DNA from 2 places in the Shewanella sp. SM21 genome. Region 1 is predicted to be linked to the other one. Evidence: riboswitches for the same ligand, from Rfam matches in the RefSeq annotation. Region 1 holds a riboswitch; the other holds the start of a gene.
The links. A riboswitch is a leader RNA that binds a small molecule or an ion and turns the genes downstream of it on or off. The one in region 1 is predicted to bind thiamine pyrophosphate.

Region 2: it holds a riboswitch for thiamine pyrophosphate, as region 1 does, so the genes downstream of both, L5L94_RS10690 (TonB-dependent receptor) here and thiC (phosphomethylpyrimidine synthase ThiC) in region 1, are expected to answer to the same signal.

The regions. Positions count from the first base shown of each region.
Region 1 is NZ_JAKKRL010000002.1:462,690-470,296, forward strand. It holds gene L5L94_RS04130 (thiazole synthase) at 1-577, opposite strand, end outside; gene thiS (sulfur carrier protein ThiS) at 579-782, opposite strand; gene L5L94_RS04140 (HesA/MoeB/ThiF family protein) at 784-1,683, opposite strand; gene L5L94_RS04145 (bifunctional hydroxymethylpyrimidine kinase/phosphomethylpyrimidine kinase) at 1,676-3,613, opposite strand; gene thiC (phosphomethylpyrimidine synthase ThiC) at 3,616-5,721, opposite strand; TPP riboswitch at 5,923-6,021, opposite strand; gene L5L94_RS04155 (hypothetical protein) at 6,189-7,565, opposite strand.
Region 2 is NZ_JAKKRL010000007.1:53,515-61,121, reverse strand. It holds gene L5L94_RS10730 (M61 family metallopeptidase) at 1-380, opposite strand, end outside; gene hinT (purine nucleoside phosphoramidase) at 525-881, shown strand; gene L5L94_RS10720 (PaaI family thioesterase) at 878-1,405, shown strand; gene L5L94_RS10715 (PaaI family thioesterase) at 1,392-1,889, shown strand; gene L5L94_RS10710 (YcfL family protein) at 2,059-2,454, shown strand; gene deoD (purine-nucleoside phosphorylase) at 2,755-3,459, shown strand; gene tsgA (MFS transporter TsgA) at 3,510-4,685, shown strand; gene L5L94_RS10695 (Crp/Fnr family transcriptional regulator) at 4,753-5,433, opposite strand; TPP riboswitch at 5,631-5,769, shown strand; gene L5L94_RS10690 (TonB-dependent receptor) at 5,824-7,607, shown strand, end outside.

The DNA.
Region 1 (7,607 bases):
CCCGCGCAGCCTGTGAAGGCGCGCCAATACCGGCATCGATCACCACTGGCACCCGCGCCTGCTCTATGATGATTTTTAAAAAGCTTTCAGTGACTAAACCCTGATTACTGCCAATCGGACTCGCCAGTGGCATAACCGCAGCGCAGCCCACCTCTTCCAAGCGGCGACAGAGCACAGGATCGGCATGCACATAGGGCATCACGATAAAACCTTTATCACAGAGAATCTTGGCCGCTGCTAAGGTTTCAATTGCATCGGGCATCAGGTACTTAGGATCGGGGTGGATTTCGAGCTTAATCCAATGAGTTCCCAGCATTTCACGGGCAAGCTCTGCCGCAAACACCGCTTCCTTGGCGTTTCTCGCCCCCGAAGTGTTAGGCAATAGCCGGACACCCGCTTGACGTAACGGCGTGAGTAAATCATCAAACCCCATTTTAAAATCAATTCTTTTCATCGCGACTGTCACTAACTGCGATTTTGAAGCCGTTATCGCCTCAAGCATCACTTGGCTATTGCTGAATTTTCCCGTTCCGGTAAATAACCGTGATTCAAACTCCACATCGGCAATCGTTAACATATTAGCCTCCCGCCACTGCTGAAAAAAGTTCTAATTTATCTTCATGTTGGCAGAGAATAGATTGCCAGCGGTTGCGCGGAACCACCTCTGCATTCAACACGATAGCAACTGAGTCGAGGGCAATATCTTGCGCGAGGATCACAGCCGCGAGCGAAGTCGGTTCAGTCAACGACTGTGGGATATTATTTATGTGAATTAAAATCATATCAAACCTCAAGATTATCTTTATTTGATGATAGATAAGCCCCTTTGGGGCCACATATGTCACAATGGGGATCCCGCGTTAATATCGCCGCAGTCCATGAAAGTGATTTAGCGTCGAAGCGCCAAAAACGCCCCAACAAGGCACTTTTCGATTCATTACAACTATCCATATTCAACAAAAGTTGCATAGCCACCAAAGATTGCATTGACGCCATCACGCCCACGCTCGGACCAAGTACGCCTTGGGTACTGCAGCTCTGTGACACTCTCGTCTGTGCGGGGAAAATACAGTGATAACAACCACCAGAGGGGCACTGCACTTGATCGACTGCAAACAATTGGCCGCTAAATGCTGCGATTGACGCGCTGACTAAAGGTAAAGCAGCTTCGATACTGCTGCGATTAATGGCTTGGCGGGTCGCAAAGTTATCAGTGCAGTCAAGCACGAGCACTCTTTTACCCTGTTGTTTTAATTGTAAAACCTCAGCGAAGTGATGAGCTGATGTCTCAGCACTAAATGCTGTTTCATGGGCAGTAACAGTGCACTGCGGCGCTAAGCCTTTGAGCTTTTGCTTGGCAACTCGCGCCTTATTGAGTCCAATGTCGGCATCGTTGAATAGCAATTGTCTTGGTAGATTCGATACTTCAACCTTATCCCTATCGATTAAGGTCAAGCGACCAATACCAGCACAAGCCAGATACTGCGTCGCCAATTGCCCTAAGCCGCCAAGCCCTACAATAACAACGCTGGCGTCGACCAATTGCAATTGCCCTGCCTCACCGACCTCTGGCAATAAGACTTGCCGAGAATAACGCATGAAATCTGAATCACTGAGTGTATGAGTGCTTTGTGTTCCGTCGCAAAGAACCTCTGCGTGATAAAGCGGTGGTTTTTTACTCATGCTTTGCATCCAACTTATGCTTTACAGCCAGTTCTTCAGACAAGCTACATTGCTCCCAAGCTTGGCTCAGCTCTGCAAACGCTGCTAACGGATCCTTAGCTTTCGTGATGGCGCGCACCACAGCAATATTGCCCACCCCAGTAGCTTTCACCTTTGCCAGATTATCTAAGTCCATGCCGCCAATGGCGACCAAGGGATAATGGTCTTGGAGTAACGCCACATAGTGTTTAAGTTTTGCGAGCCCTTGGGGCGCCGAAGGCATTTGCTTCGTCGTGGTTGGGAATATATGCCCAAGCGCTATGTAGGATGGCGAGTATTGATGCGCCAGTAGCAACTCAAAATAACTGTGGCTGGATATACCTAATGCGAGCCCTGCCGACTGAATGGCCGCTAAGTCGGTAACGGCGAGATCTTCTTGGCCTAAATGTACCCCAAAGGCATGGTATTTTATCGCTAACTGCCAGTGATCATTGATAAAAAGCTGCGCATTAAAATGCTTACCTAAGGCAATGGCCGTTTGAATTTGTGCTTCTAATTCAGAGCCAACCAACTCAAATTTACCTGACTCAGACTTGCCTAGCGCAGATTTATCTCGCTGGTATCCTGCTAACCCTGCAGCAGTTGACCCGCTGGTATCGGTTTTTATCCGTAACTGCACGGTTTTAACACCCGCAACTAACAAACTTTCCAGCATGATTAAGTCACTCACCACGGGATAAACACCAAGATCGGCATCGAGCACTTTAAAACCGTGGGATGAGATGTATTGAGCTGGCGTCGAAGTTATTCTTACCTGAGCGGTTGCCTGATCTGTTGCGGAAAAAACTGTTGCAACTAAGTCATTACCAACATCAAGATGTTGGTTGAGGTGATAACTAATAAAATTACCATCACACAATTTTATCTTGGCATAGCGGGACAAGTCATTGGGCCACCCCGTACGGGCCAACGACCCTGGACCTTGCCCTAAACCAATCGCCGCGCTTAAGCCTTGACTCACGTAGGCTTTGGCAACCACCACCGCATCTTGCAATACAAAACCTTGCGCTAACACGGCGGCAATAGCCGATGACAAAGTGCAGCCGCTACCATGGTTATGACGGGTATTAACCCGCGGGCTTGCCAACCAAAAACGCCCATTTTGATGCAGCTCAGAGCTAGCGCGTACTTGATGGCAAACCAGATAATCCTCGGCAAGCCCATGATCCCAGCCGTTGCTATCGAGAGTGCTAACATGAACGTTAGCCTGAGTTTGAGCATGAGTGTTATCGTGAGTTTTAGCATGAGTATCATCAAGAATATCAGTGCTGCCAAAGCTCACATCGCCCCCTTTAGCGAGCACACTGCAATCTAAACTCTGGGATAAAGCCTGTGCTGCAGCAACGAACTGCGATTTGGTCGAAACATCACTGTTAGTTAACCGCCCAAGTTCAAGCACATTGGGCGTGATAAGTTCGATTAAGCCTTTGAAAGGATTAAAATCTAAAGCTGATTTGGCAGAACTTTTTATATCCTGACAGTTATCTGCTGCTAATGCATCGCCACAACTGGCGACCATCACAGGATCGACAATCACAGGCACAGATGGATAGTGGATTTTAAAACTCGCGATCCAATCTGCCAGCAATGCCACTTGAGTTTGATCTGCCAGTAAGCCGATTTTAATTGCTTTGGGTGGCAAGTCTGAAAGCAAAGTCGTCAGCTGAGCCATTAACATCGCCGCTGATACGGGCTCGACTAAAGTGACTGCTACTGAGCTTTGCGCCGTCACTGTGGTGATCACGCAGCAACCGTGACAGCCCAAATCTTGAATTGTCGCCAAGTCCGCCTGAATACCGGCACCGCCGCCGCTGTCTGAACCGGCTATGGTCCAAACAAATGCGGGGCGAGCGGTATTCATGGGCGAATTACCCCCATGAATACCCGACATAATTAGGCTTCCTCTGCTTCGGCGACAAGCTTGCCTATCACCTGATAGATCTCGGCGCCCGAGGCAGCAAATTGTGCCGATTTTAGCGCCATTGCCGCTTCCAACTCCTGCGGCGTCTTGATTGTGACTTGCATGGCTTGGGCAGCCGCTTCAACTTGCTCCGCTTTCGCTTGTGCCGCCTCTAAGCCAGCGGCATAGGCACGTACATCTTGGGTGATTTTCATCGAACAAAATTTAGGGCCGCACATAGAGCAAAAATGCGCGACTTTAGCGGATTCCTGCGGTAAAGATTCATCGTGGTAAGCGCGCGCGGTTTCAGGATCTAGTCCTAAGTTATATTGATCTTCCCAGCGGAATTCGAACCGCGCCTTTGCCAGCGCATTGTCACGAATTTGCGCACTCGGATGACCTTTGGCCACATCGGCGGCGTGGGCAGCAATCTTATAAGCAATCAAACCTTGCTTAACATCTTGTTTATTCGGTAATCCTAAGTGTTCTTTTGGCGTGACATAACACAACATAGCGCAGCCATACCAAGCAATCATGGCCGCGCCTATGCCGGAGGTGAAATGATCATACCCAGGTGCGATATCGGTGATTTGTGGGCCAAGGGTGTAAAACGGCGCTTCGTCGCAGTGAACTAACTGCTTGTCCATGTTCTCTTTAATGAGCTGCATCGGGATATGTCCCGGCCCTTCGATAATGGTTTGTACGTCGTATTCCCACGCGATTTTGACTAGCTCACCTAAGGTTTCAAGCTCTGCAAACTGGGCGGCATCATTAGCGTCGGCAATCGAGCCTGGACGCATACCATCACCTAAGGACAGGGATACATCGTAGGCGACGCAAAGCTCACAGATCTCACGAAAATGGCTGTAGAGGAAGTTTTCCTTATGATGGCTCAGGCACCATTTGGCCATGATTGAACCACCGCGGGAAACGATCCCAGTAACGCGTTTAGCCGTCATCGGCACATAACGTAGCAGTACACCAGCATGAATCGTAAAGTAATCAACACCTTGCTCAGCTTGTTCAATTAAGGTATCGCGGAACACTTCCCAGGTTAAATCTTCTGCCACGCCGTTCACTTTCTCCAGCGCTTGATAAATCGGCACTGTGCCAATGGGCACTGGCGAGTTACGGATGATCCACTCGCGGGTTTCGTGGATATAACGACCCGTGGATAAATCCATGACAGTATCCGCGCCCCAACGGGTAGACCAGACGAGCTTTTCCACTTCTTCCTCGATGGAAGACGTCACCGCAGAATTACCGATATTGGCGTTCACTTTCACCAGAAAATTACGCCCGATAATCATAGGTTCGGCTTCGGGATGGTTAATATTCAGCGGAATAATCGCGCGGCCACGGGCAACTTCGGCGCGGACAAATTCGGCGGTAATCGGTTCGCCGACTAAGGCACCAAAGGCTTCGCCCTTGGCTTTACGATTGAGGATTTCATCCTGTACTTGCGCAAGTACCATGTTCTCGCGGATCGCCACATATTCCATTTCTGGCGTGATAATCCCTTGACGGGCATAGTGTAATTGACTGACACGTTTGCCCTGCAGCGCTCTGCGTGGGCGGACAATGGCACTCGAGCCTGCCTCAAAACGCAGATGATCTAAACCGTCGTCGGCGAGTCTTTGTTGGGTAAAGTCTGAGGTCGCGCAGGATAATTGCTCTGTGTCGTTGCGGGCTAGGATCCAGTTTTGTCTTAATTTACCAAGGCCTAGACGCACATTGATGTCGGCCTCAGGATCGGAATAAGGTCCGGCGCAATCGTACACGCGGATTGGCGGATTTTTTTCCATGATGGGCGCATCATCTGTGCCGCCGACCAGGGTGTCAGTCTGCAGAATTTGCCGCATGCCAACGCGAATATCGGCACTGGAACCCTCGAGATAAATCTTTTGTGAATTAGGATGTTGCAGTGGCGCTAGCGTATCGATAAAGGCTTGGGCCTGCGCACGGGTTTCGCGGCGACTCGGCGCCTGAGGCACGATTGATTGACGAGACTCAGTCGATTTATTAGGGATTGTCGATTCTGGCGCTGTGATTTCTGTCGCATTGGCAGCTACAGCTGGGTTTTGGTTTGAACTGGACATAAGCAATCTCACGTTAAAAAATGGAGTTGCTTGTCTGGAGAATTGAGTTGTTGATAGCTGGACATGGCAATCAACTTTTGTGCCCAACACTGGCTTCAAAAATTGAGTTACCCTGCTCAATAACAATTAAATCTCAACATTAAGGCTTAAAACATTGCTGAGTTAACAGGTGTTCAAGCCGTCTATTTTGGCGATTTAATATGTGTTATTACGCTTGTTTCCTTCGCAGGTTTTAACCTGATCAGGTTCAACGGATCCCGAATAAACGGTCTCAGCCAAGAGGCACTCCGACAAGATGAGTACGCAGTATAGACAGAAGCGGCAGCAACAAACAAGGAAAAAAGCAATTAAAAACCTTAACCACCAATCCAAAATAAAGATTTATAATTAATTGTTTTTAATTGATTAAATAAAATGAAACCTAAAAAGCTATAATTAGCATGAAAATAAATCATAAAAGAAAGTCACTATTTATGGGGTTTGAGCATCATTTTGTTTAATCGAGATTGAATGGCATCATCAATAGCTTGATTGATTTTTTTGCCACTGCAGTTAATGGGAAAACCTAAATTTTCGGCGTTAGGATTAACTTGAGTGCCGACTTGTACCACGCGATAACAAGTATCCCCTTTACGCACAATACGATTTGGGTCTAAGGGTAAATCTAGACTCGTTGTGCCACCGAAATCATCAGCATTAGGGACAAATAGCACCTCCATCTCTGGGCTCATTTCACTCATATTCGATTTCCGGGTGAACTTATCAGCCTGTTCAATGACGAGATCATCGAGCGCTTGCTCGCGCTGACGTTCAAAATATTGCTGGGTGAATAAACTCATGCTTGAGCTTGTCGCTATTGTGCTCTCACCTTCTGCTGCAGGCGAGCTCTTAGCGCCAAGCTGCGGCTTCATTTCTGTGGTATCAAGCGTATTAGTTGTTTTTTTTGCCGTCACTTCCGCGGGCTGTACTTCACTTTGGGCACTTGATTGAGTTTTCTTTGATTGAGATTGGCTCGATTGAGTGATGTTCGGTTTAACCGTATCTGGGTTCACTTTTTCCGACTCTACTTTTTCAGAGACGGCCTTTTCGGGTGCTATTGTTTCAGGCATGACCTTTTCAAGTATTGGCAGAGGCTTCACTTGAGTTTGAGGTGTGGGAACAATTGTAGGCGTAACAGAACTTGTCGCTTCAGTCTTATCCTCGGCCTTGATCTCAGTTTTGGACTCCGAGGTTTCGGCTTTCTCTACCGCGGGAGCATAAATAAAGTAAGCCTTGATCGCTGTCACTTTAGGGCCACGGCTTTCTATTTCATTCAATCCAAAGGGATTTAACTGCGGGCGCCACAAAATGCAGATAAGTAAAAATAAACACACATGCACTAAGAGCACAAAAAATAACAAACTGAATCCTTTGAAATACGGCTGACGAGCACGCAAAACGGATCCCGTCCCCAATCCCTGAGCACTAGTTTGTATCGTCCTAGACAGTTCAGGTTTGGATTCAGATTCAGATTCAGAAACCAATTTATCTTGATCTTGATGTTCAGCACGGATTTCTTGCAGTACCAAATCTTGGGCTTGCTCTTGGTCTATAGCTTGGGTGTCATGCTCAGTGACTAAAAAGCCTGCACCGCTATTGAACGCTAATGGCTCCGCATTAGTGGTAAAAACAGGCGTTTGAGCAGCATCCAGTTCACCGAGCTGATGATCAAATGCGATAAAAGTCTCACCTTCTGGCGATGTGACCGAAATCAGCAAAGCACTATCAGCATCATCTCCAATCGCTATCGCTGTAGGAGATGCTGTCAATAAAGGCGCGGCCTTGGGTTGATGTTGAAAAGGCAAAATCCATCCTTAGGTTTTGTATAGTATCCATTGATTTCAATG
Region 2 (7,607 bases), on a different contig from region 1:
GAGACGGTATGTAAAGTGTCTTCAAAACCATGGGCAGATAAAAACACGCTACTGCCGTTAAAGAAGCCGTGGGTCATGTCCAAATGCGCGGTGCGCACCGACAGATCCCAAGCATACACTTGATAAGTCAGAATAATTTCGCTGCTATTATTGTCAACCGACCAAGTTTGCTTATCTAGTTGGGTGAGCTTAAGTGTTTGGCCTTGTGCATCTTGTGCCTTGAGTTCAATGATATTTTTGGCAAAGTCGCGCACCATGTAACTGCCTGGCAGCCAAGCGGGTAGGCTAAAGACCTGCACTGGCTTGGGTTGTGATAATGTCATAGTGACAGCGAATAAATGGGCTTTCGGATCGACGGGGATTATCTGGTAATGGATCATATTTATCCTGCAAAACCTGAGTGTTTTAATGGTGGCCATGCTGCCAAAAATGCCTGCAACTGGCAAATGAAAAGCAAAATATCTGCAGACACAAAGTATTGAATTGCTAGTATACTATGCCAACTAACCCAAGGAGGACGCCCCATGGCCGAAGAAACTATTTTCAGCAAAATTATTCGTCGCGAAATTCCCGCGGATATTCTGTATCAAGATGAACTTGTGACTGCCTTTAGAGACATTTCCCCTAAGGCGCCAACGCATATTTTGATTGTGCCGAATAATTTGATCCCAACGGCGAACGACATGAAAGCCTCTGATGAGCCGGTACTTGGCCGTATGATGACGGTTGCGGCTAAATTGGCGGCGGAAGCGGGTATCGCTAAAGATGGCTACCGACTGATCATGAACTGCAATCAACACGGTGGACAAGAAGTCTATCACATTCATTTCCACCTTGTGGGCGGGGAGCCTCTGGGGCCCATGTTGAGCCAAGACAAATGAAGGTCAATTCGGATTTTTTCCCGCTGACCCAAATGGCGCAGCGGTTTGTGGATCAACTAGCTCAGTGTCGCCGTCTCGGTTTAACCGTATTGGAGGCGAGTGAGCACCATGTGTTGATTGAGTTGCCCTACAGCACTGAATTAATTGGGTATCCCGATACCGGTGTTATCCATGGTGGGGTGATCACTACTTTAATGGATACCGCGTGTGGCAGTGCAGTCGTGAGCGCAATTTTCCATAAATTCAAATTATTAGAAATATCACCTACGCTCGATTTACGGGTGGACTACATGAAGCCCGCTAAGCCCCATAAGCCAGTGTTTGGATTTGCGGAATGCTACAAGTTGTCTTCTAATATTGCCTTTACCCGTGCAATTGCTTATCAAGACAGTATTGACGATCCCATCGCCCATGCCGTCGGCTCTTTTATGCGGATAAGTCCTGAAATGGTCGGTGATGCCTTTAGGCAAGCGTTAATGGGTGAAGCCGTGCCTGCGATAGGAGAGAGTGATGAGCGCAAATAATTCGATACTAGATGCAGCCAGTACAACTCAAAACGCACAGGTTAAAGCGCCTATTGATGTGCAAGGGATAGTTAAACGCGCCACTGAACTTAATGATTTTGGCCATTTACTTGAGCACGTTCCCTATGCCAAATTTATTGGCATGAAGGTGGAGCGTTTTGGTGATGAACTGATTTTTAAATTGCCCGCTAAAGACGACAATATCGGTAATCCTGTGTTGCCCGCTATTCATGGCGGCGTGATTGCGGGCTTTATGGAAATGTCAGCGATAGTGCAGTTAATGGTATTTATGCAAACGGCAAAGGTGCCTAAAGTCGTTGATTTTTCAATCGACTATTTACGTGCAGGTCTGCACAAGGATAGTTTTGCTGAGTGTCGTATTACCCGTCAGGGTCGACGAGTCGCCAACGTGAATATTGATTGTTGGCAAACCAATCGTAAGCAGCTTATTGCTACGGCACGGGCACATTTTTTGATTGATTAATCTGATTAAGTTTAGATTGATGAAGCATGACTGATTCACTATTTTAGATTGAGAATGCTTTATTTAGCCTATGTTATTAAGCATGAGTTCAGCACTGTTCGATTAGTTTGTCGTTTAATGGGAAATGATGCGCTAGCTGCGTATTTTGTGGCGTGACTAGGAGAAATATATGAAACAAGTTTATACAGGGTTATTACTGGCCGCAGCGCTTACCTTAGGTGCTTGTGCCTCACATACCGCAGGGATTTCAGTGAGTTCACTGGGTGAAACCCGCGTCGATAATTCCAGCTTTGCTCGAGATATTGCGGTACAGAGTGTGGATGCACGCCGAGTCGGTGATTTAGTGCAGGGTACAGCGTTGATTGTTAGTAAATCCTCGTCCGATATGCGTGTGCAATATAAATTCACTTGGTACGATGCCAGCGGCTTTACTATCGAAGATGAAGCGACCAGCTGGAAATCGGTGAAATTACACGGTAAACAGCAATTGCAAGTCGGCGCTGTTGCACCTAATGCCCAAGTGGTTAAATTTGATGTATACGTGCGTGAAACCTTTTCAAACTAAGCTTGAGTTTGCTTCTGTTTAGTTTATTCCGTGTTTAATTGATTTTTTGATATTAAACCCGTTCTAAAATGGCTTACTTCTTTTAAGGAGTAAGCCTTTTTATTCGTTTTACATCAACTTTCAATGACCTTAAGGTCACTCAAATGTTATTAGCTTTCGTCTTTTTGACATTGAAAGTTGCGATAAATTACCCATTTTTAAGCAAAAAGGTTTACGGCAAGGTGAAATCCGGACTTTAGTCCTAAATACATTCAGTGATTGAGCACTACTATCAGCATATTACCACATGAGGATAGAAAGATGACTGCTCATATTAATGCTCAACCTACTGATTTTGCTGAAACTGTTATTATGCCGGGTGATCCACTCCGTGCTAAATATATCGCTGAAACCTATCTTACCGATGCCGTAGAAGTCACGAATGTTCGCAATATGCTTGGTTACACGGGCTTTTACCAAGGACAGCGCATTTCCGTTATGGGTCATGGTATGGGTATTTCATCTATGGTGCTCTATGGCCATGAGCTGATTAATTATTTTGGCGTGAAACGCATTATTCGTATTGGCAGTTTAGGTGCAACACAAAAACATGTACAAATGCGAGATGTCATTTTAGCCCAAGCCGCAGGCACGGATTCACCTACTAACGCTAAGCGTAGTAGTGGCTACCAAATGGCAACTTCTGCGACCTTTTCTTTATTGCATAAAGCCTATACAACAGCGAATGAGAAAGGCATTAGTGTAAAAGTTGGCAATATCTTTAGTGGTGATCTTTATTACGATCCCGATGAAGATATGATCCCCGCACTTGAACGTTTTGGGGTATTAGGTATTGATATGGAAGTGGCGGGGCTTTATGGATTGTCACACCAACAAGGTATCGAATCATTAGCCATTTTAACGGTATCGGATCATTGTTTAACCGGTGAAGAAACTACGGCCGAAGAACGCCAACTCTCTTTTAATAATATGATCGAGCTCGCGTTAGAAACCGCCCTCAATTAGGTTTAAAGCCATCCTTTGAACCCTTAGCATTTCACTTATGGAATGACATAATGAATAATAAAATTACTTTAACAGCCATCAGTTTTCTCGCCAATTTTATTATGGCGGGCTTTGCGACCCAATTTGGGATGTTGATTGAACCCATAGCTGAGAAATTTGCCGCTAATGTTAACGAAGTTGCATCAATTTTTTCATTGCTTAATGGCGGTGCACTCGCGGGAACGATTGCAGCATTTTTTTTTATTGAAAAAATGGGTATCAAAAGAATGACCTTGATAAGTTACAGTCTGGTTGCTCTTTCTGCTCTGGCTTTACATCTAACCAGTTCTCTACAAGCTGTGATGGTAGCAATGACCTTAATTGGTTTTTGTGGCGGTATCGGTCTATGTATTGCTGGTACGATTGTGGTGTCTGTGTGGCAAGAGAAATTACAAAGCACAATGTTAGTGGTGCAAGATGCAACGTTTAATATTGCAGGCGTTATTTTTCCATTAATAACGACTTATGCATTAACAAGTTCATTATCATGGAGTTATAGCTATTTAGCCGTAGGTTTAGTGGCGTTCGGTACAGTCATTATTACCTTGTTCACTCATTTCTCTATTTGTGAGCAATCTTCTACAACACAAGAGAAACAACAGTCTGAATGGAATCTCGGCATTATTAGTGGAGGTATTGGTTTATTTTTAGGAATGCTGGCTTTATATACTTTTTTAACTTGGGCACCTTTATTTGTAAAACAAAAATTTGATATTCCGTTTGAAGATGCAGGTAATATTATTACCCAGTATTGGTCCGCTGCGCTAATTGGTGCGTTAATTTCGACTGTGATTGTGACTCGTGTAAAAATTCACCATTTCTTAGTCGGTATTATTGCTTTAGCTATGGTGATCACCGCTGCCATTGTCAGTACCAATAATCTTAATTGGATAGCTTATTTAACCTATGGCTATGGTTTTGTGTGTGCCGCGCTTTATAATGCATTTATTGCTTATGGCGTGTCTTTTGTAAAAAAAGCTAGCAGCAAAAATGTGTCATATATTCTTATTAGCGGAAGTGCAGGGGCGATGTTTAGCCCAGCCATCAGTTCTTTCTTTGAACGTATTATCGGATTACAAACAGTGATGTATGTGATACCTCTGCTTTACGCAGCGATATTTATGCTATTGATCGTTTCAAGTCGGATGAAATCGGCTATGGAACAACACTCGCCATCGGTAAGTTAATTTACCTGTGCATCCATCCCACACTCGGTTGTTAAATTAAGTCGAGTGTGGGTTATGTTGAAAGCGGTTATATACCTGCTTCAACAAATTTCTTGAGTGCGTTGAGATCACAAATCCGAATGCCATCTTTTTTCCGCTCAATTAAGCCTCGTTCCTCAAGATTTTGTAGTGCCCGACGGTAGACTCGGTCGGTAGTACCAAATCGTTCAGCCTCTAAATAGCGTTTACTAAAGCCATCTACGGGCAAGTCATTTAAGTATTCATGGTAAATATCAAATGCCACGTTATAACTGATGGGATAGAGCAGTCGCCGAGTAAAAATATCCACTGTGTCTTGGTAGTCAATCGCAATTGCACTAGCGAAAAATAGCGCGAGTTGAGGGTGTTGACCGAGGCAATGTTGCAGTTTTTCAGCGCTAATCAACATGATTTCTAAGGGTTCACTGGCAATAATGTCTAGTTGACAGTGGTACTGGGTGAAGAACTCCATTTCGCCAAACAGCTGTGAATCACAATCAATAGTACCTAATTGAAAACACCGACCATTTCTCGCGGTATGGCCGAGTGATACGCGACCTTGCTTCACCAATACAAGTGATGCCATCGCTTCCCCCTGCGTCATGAGGTGAGCGCCTTTTTTGAGCATTTTTATTTCGCTGATGCAGCTAAGTACAACCGCTTCAATAAGTGGATAGTCTTGCTCCCATCGCTGGCTATAACGTCCTTTCGATAAAGGTTTTAGCTGCATCGACTATGATCCTCTTACTGTGTTCGAAATTGCGACCTTCTATAGCATTATCATGATAGGCGGTCAAATGGACGAAAGGATTTAGGCGGCTACTAAAGACATTTTCATCATACGAACTGAAGGGCAGTGGTTTTCGCGACATTTAATTGAATCGCAGAGATAAGAGTGCCCACTTTTTATTTCCGTCATGTATACTAGGCGCCGCCAAGGGGTGTTTGTTGTGCATTAATGTTACTCTGATTTTAACGTTAACGGCTGCAAACTGAGATGTCATCTGACGAACCCTTAGAACCTGATCCGGCTAATACCGGCGTAGGAATGGGCCAATAAACAGCACACTTCTGAATCGCTTATTCGTTGCCGGATCTCAAACATTATATTTGAGGTCCTATGTCAAACCGTAAAACGTCAAACCATCAATCCCCATTTTCAACCGTATCGCCAAGCTTATTTTTAGCCCGAGCGCCGCTGGCATTAGCCATCGCCGCAGCGCTGAGCACCCCTGTTTTTGCACAAACCGACGCGATCGATAAACCCGATCCCAGCACTGAGATGGAAGTCATGGTGGTGACGGCGGATTTTCGCAGCTCAAGTTTAGAAAAAATGCCTTCAAGCATTACCGTTATCGACAGTCAAAAAATTCAGGATGAAAGTGCGCAACACTTTGAAGATCTGCTTAATTCTATCGCCAATTTTAACTGGTCAGGTGGAAGCTCTCGGCCGAAATATTTTCAAATTCGCGGTGTAGGGGAACAGGAACAATACCAAGGCGCACCTAATTCTTCCGTGGGTTACATCATAGATGATATCGATTTATCCGGTATTGGTATGGTGTCGAGCATGTACGATTTACAGCAGGTCGAAGTGCTTCGTGGACCGCAGGGGACGCGTTACGGCGCGAATGCCTTAGCGGGATTGATTTATCTGAAGAGTAACGATCCAACTGATGTGTTTGAGCATGGCGGCGAAGTGTCGTTAGGCGATGATGATTTACGCACATTTAGTGGTTTCAGTTCTGGCCCATTAACGGATTCTGGCAAGCTGCTTTATCGTGTGTCAATGCAGCAACATCAGCAAAATGGTTACCACGATAACCTGTATTTAGGCCGTGATGATACCAATGGTCGCGATGAATTCAGCGGCCGCGCTAAGCTGCGCTGGTATGCGACAGATGATTTGCAGTTTGATTTAACTGTGCTGCATGCCGATTTTGATAATGGCTATGATGTGTGGAGTTTAACCAATTCACCAACCCAGACAACATCGGATCAACCGGGTGTTGATAGCCAACGCACCACAGGCGCGGGTTTTAAAGCGACCTATTCTGGCGCAGAAAACTTCGAATTAACTTCGTTAACCTCTTTTGCCAATACCGATCACCATTACAGTTACGATGGCGATTGGGCTAACTCAGAATATTGGGCCTCTAAGCAATGTAATGATGACAATGGCAATCTGGCGCCGTGCCAATACGATTATTTTTGGGATAAAACGGGTCAGCGTAAAACCGTGTCGCAGGAGTTTCGCCTAAGTTCTACCGAGCAGGGCCGTATTTTTGCAGAGAGTACTGATTGGTTGCTTGGTGTGTATGCCATGAATCTGAAAGAAGATAACCAATTGTATTCTGAATACAATGCTTGGCCGGATGAAGTCTTAGACTCAGAGTATGAAGCGACAAACTATGCACTGTTTGGCCAGCTTGATACGGATTTGGGCTCAAATTATGCTTTATCTGTGGGTCTACGTTTAGAGCGTCGCAACAGTCATTACTCTGATACGAATAACGATAATTTCGACCCGAGCGAAACCATGTGGGGCGGTCATATTGCTGTGAGTAAAGTGCTGAACGACTCACACGATGCTTATATCCGAGTCGCACGCGGTTACAAGGCGGGCGGTTTCAACATGACTTTGCCCGTCGAATTGAACGATAAAAAAGAGTTTAGTACTGAGACGCTCTATAACTATGAAATCGGCCTTAAATCCCATTGGTTAGCTGGACTTATCGATACTAATTTGGCGCTGTTCTATATGGACAGACAAGATCAACAGGTGGCTGCATCACAGCAAGATCCCGATAAACCACAGCGTTTTATCTTGTTCACTGAAAATGCAGGCAGTTCGAATAACTATGGCGCTGAGTTAGATGCAACCTGGTATGCCACGGATAATCT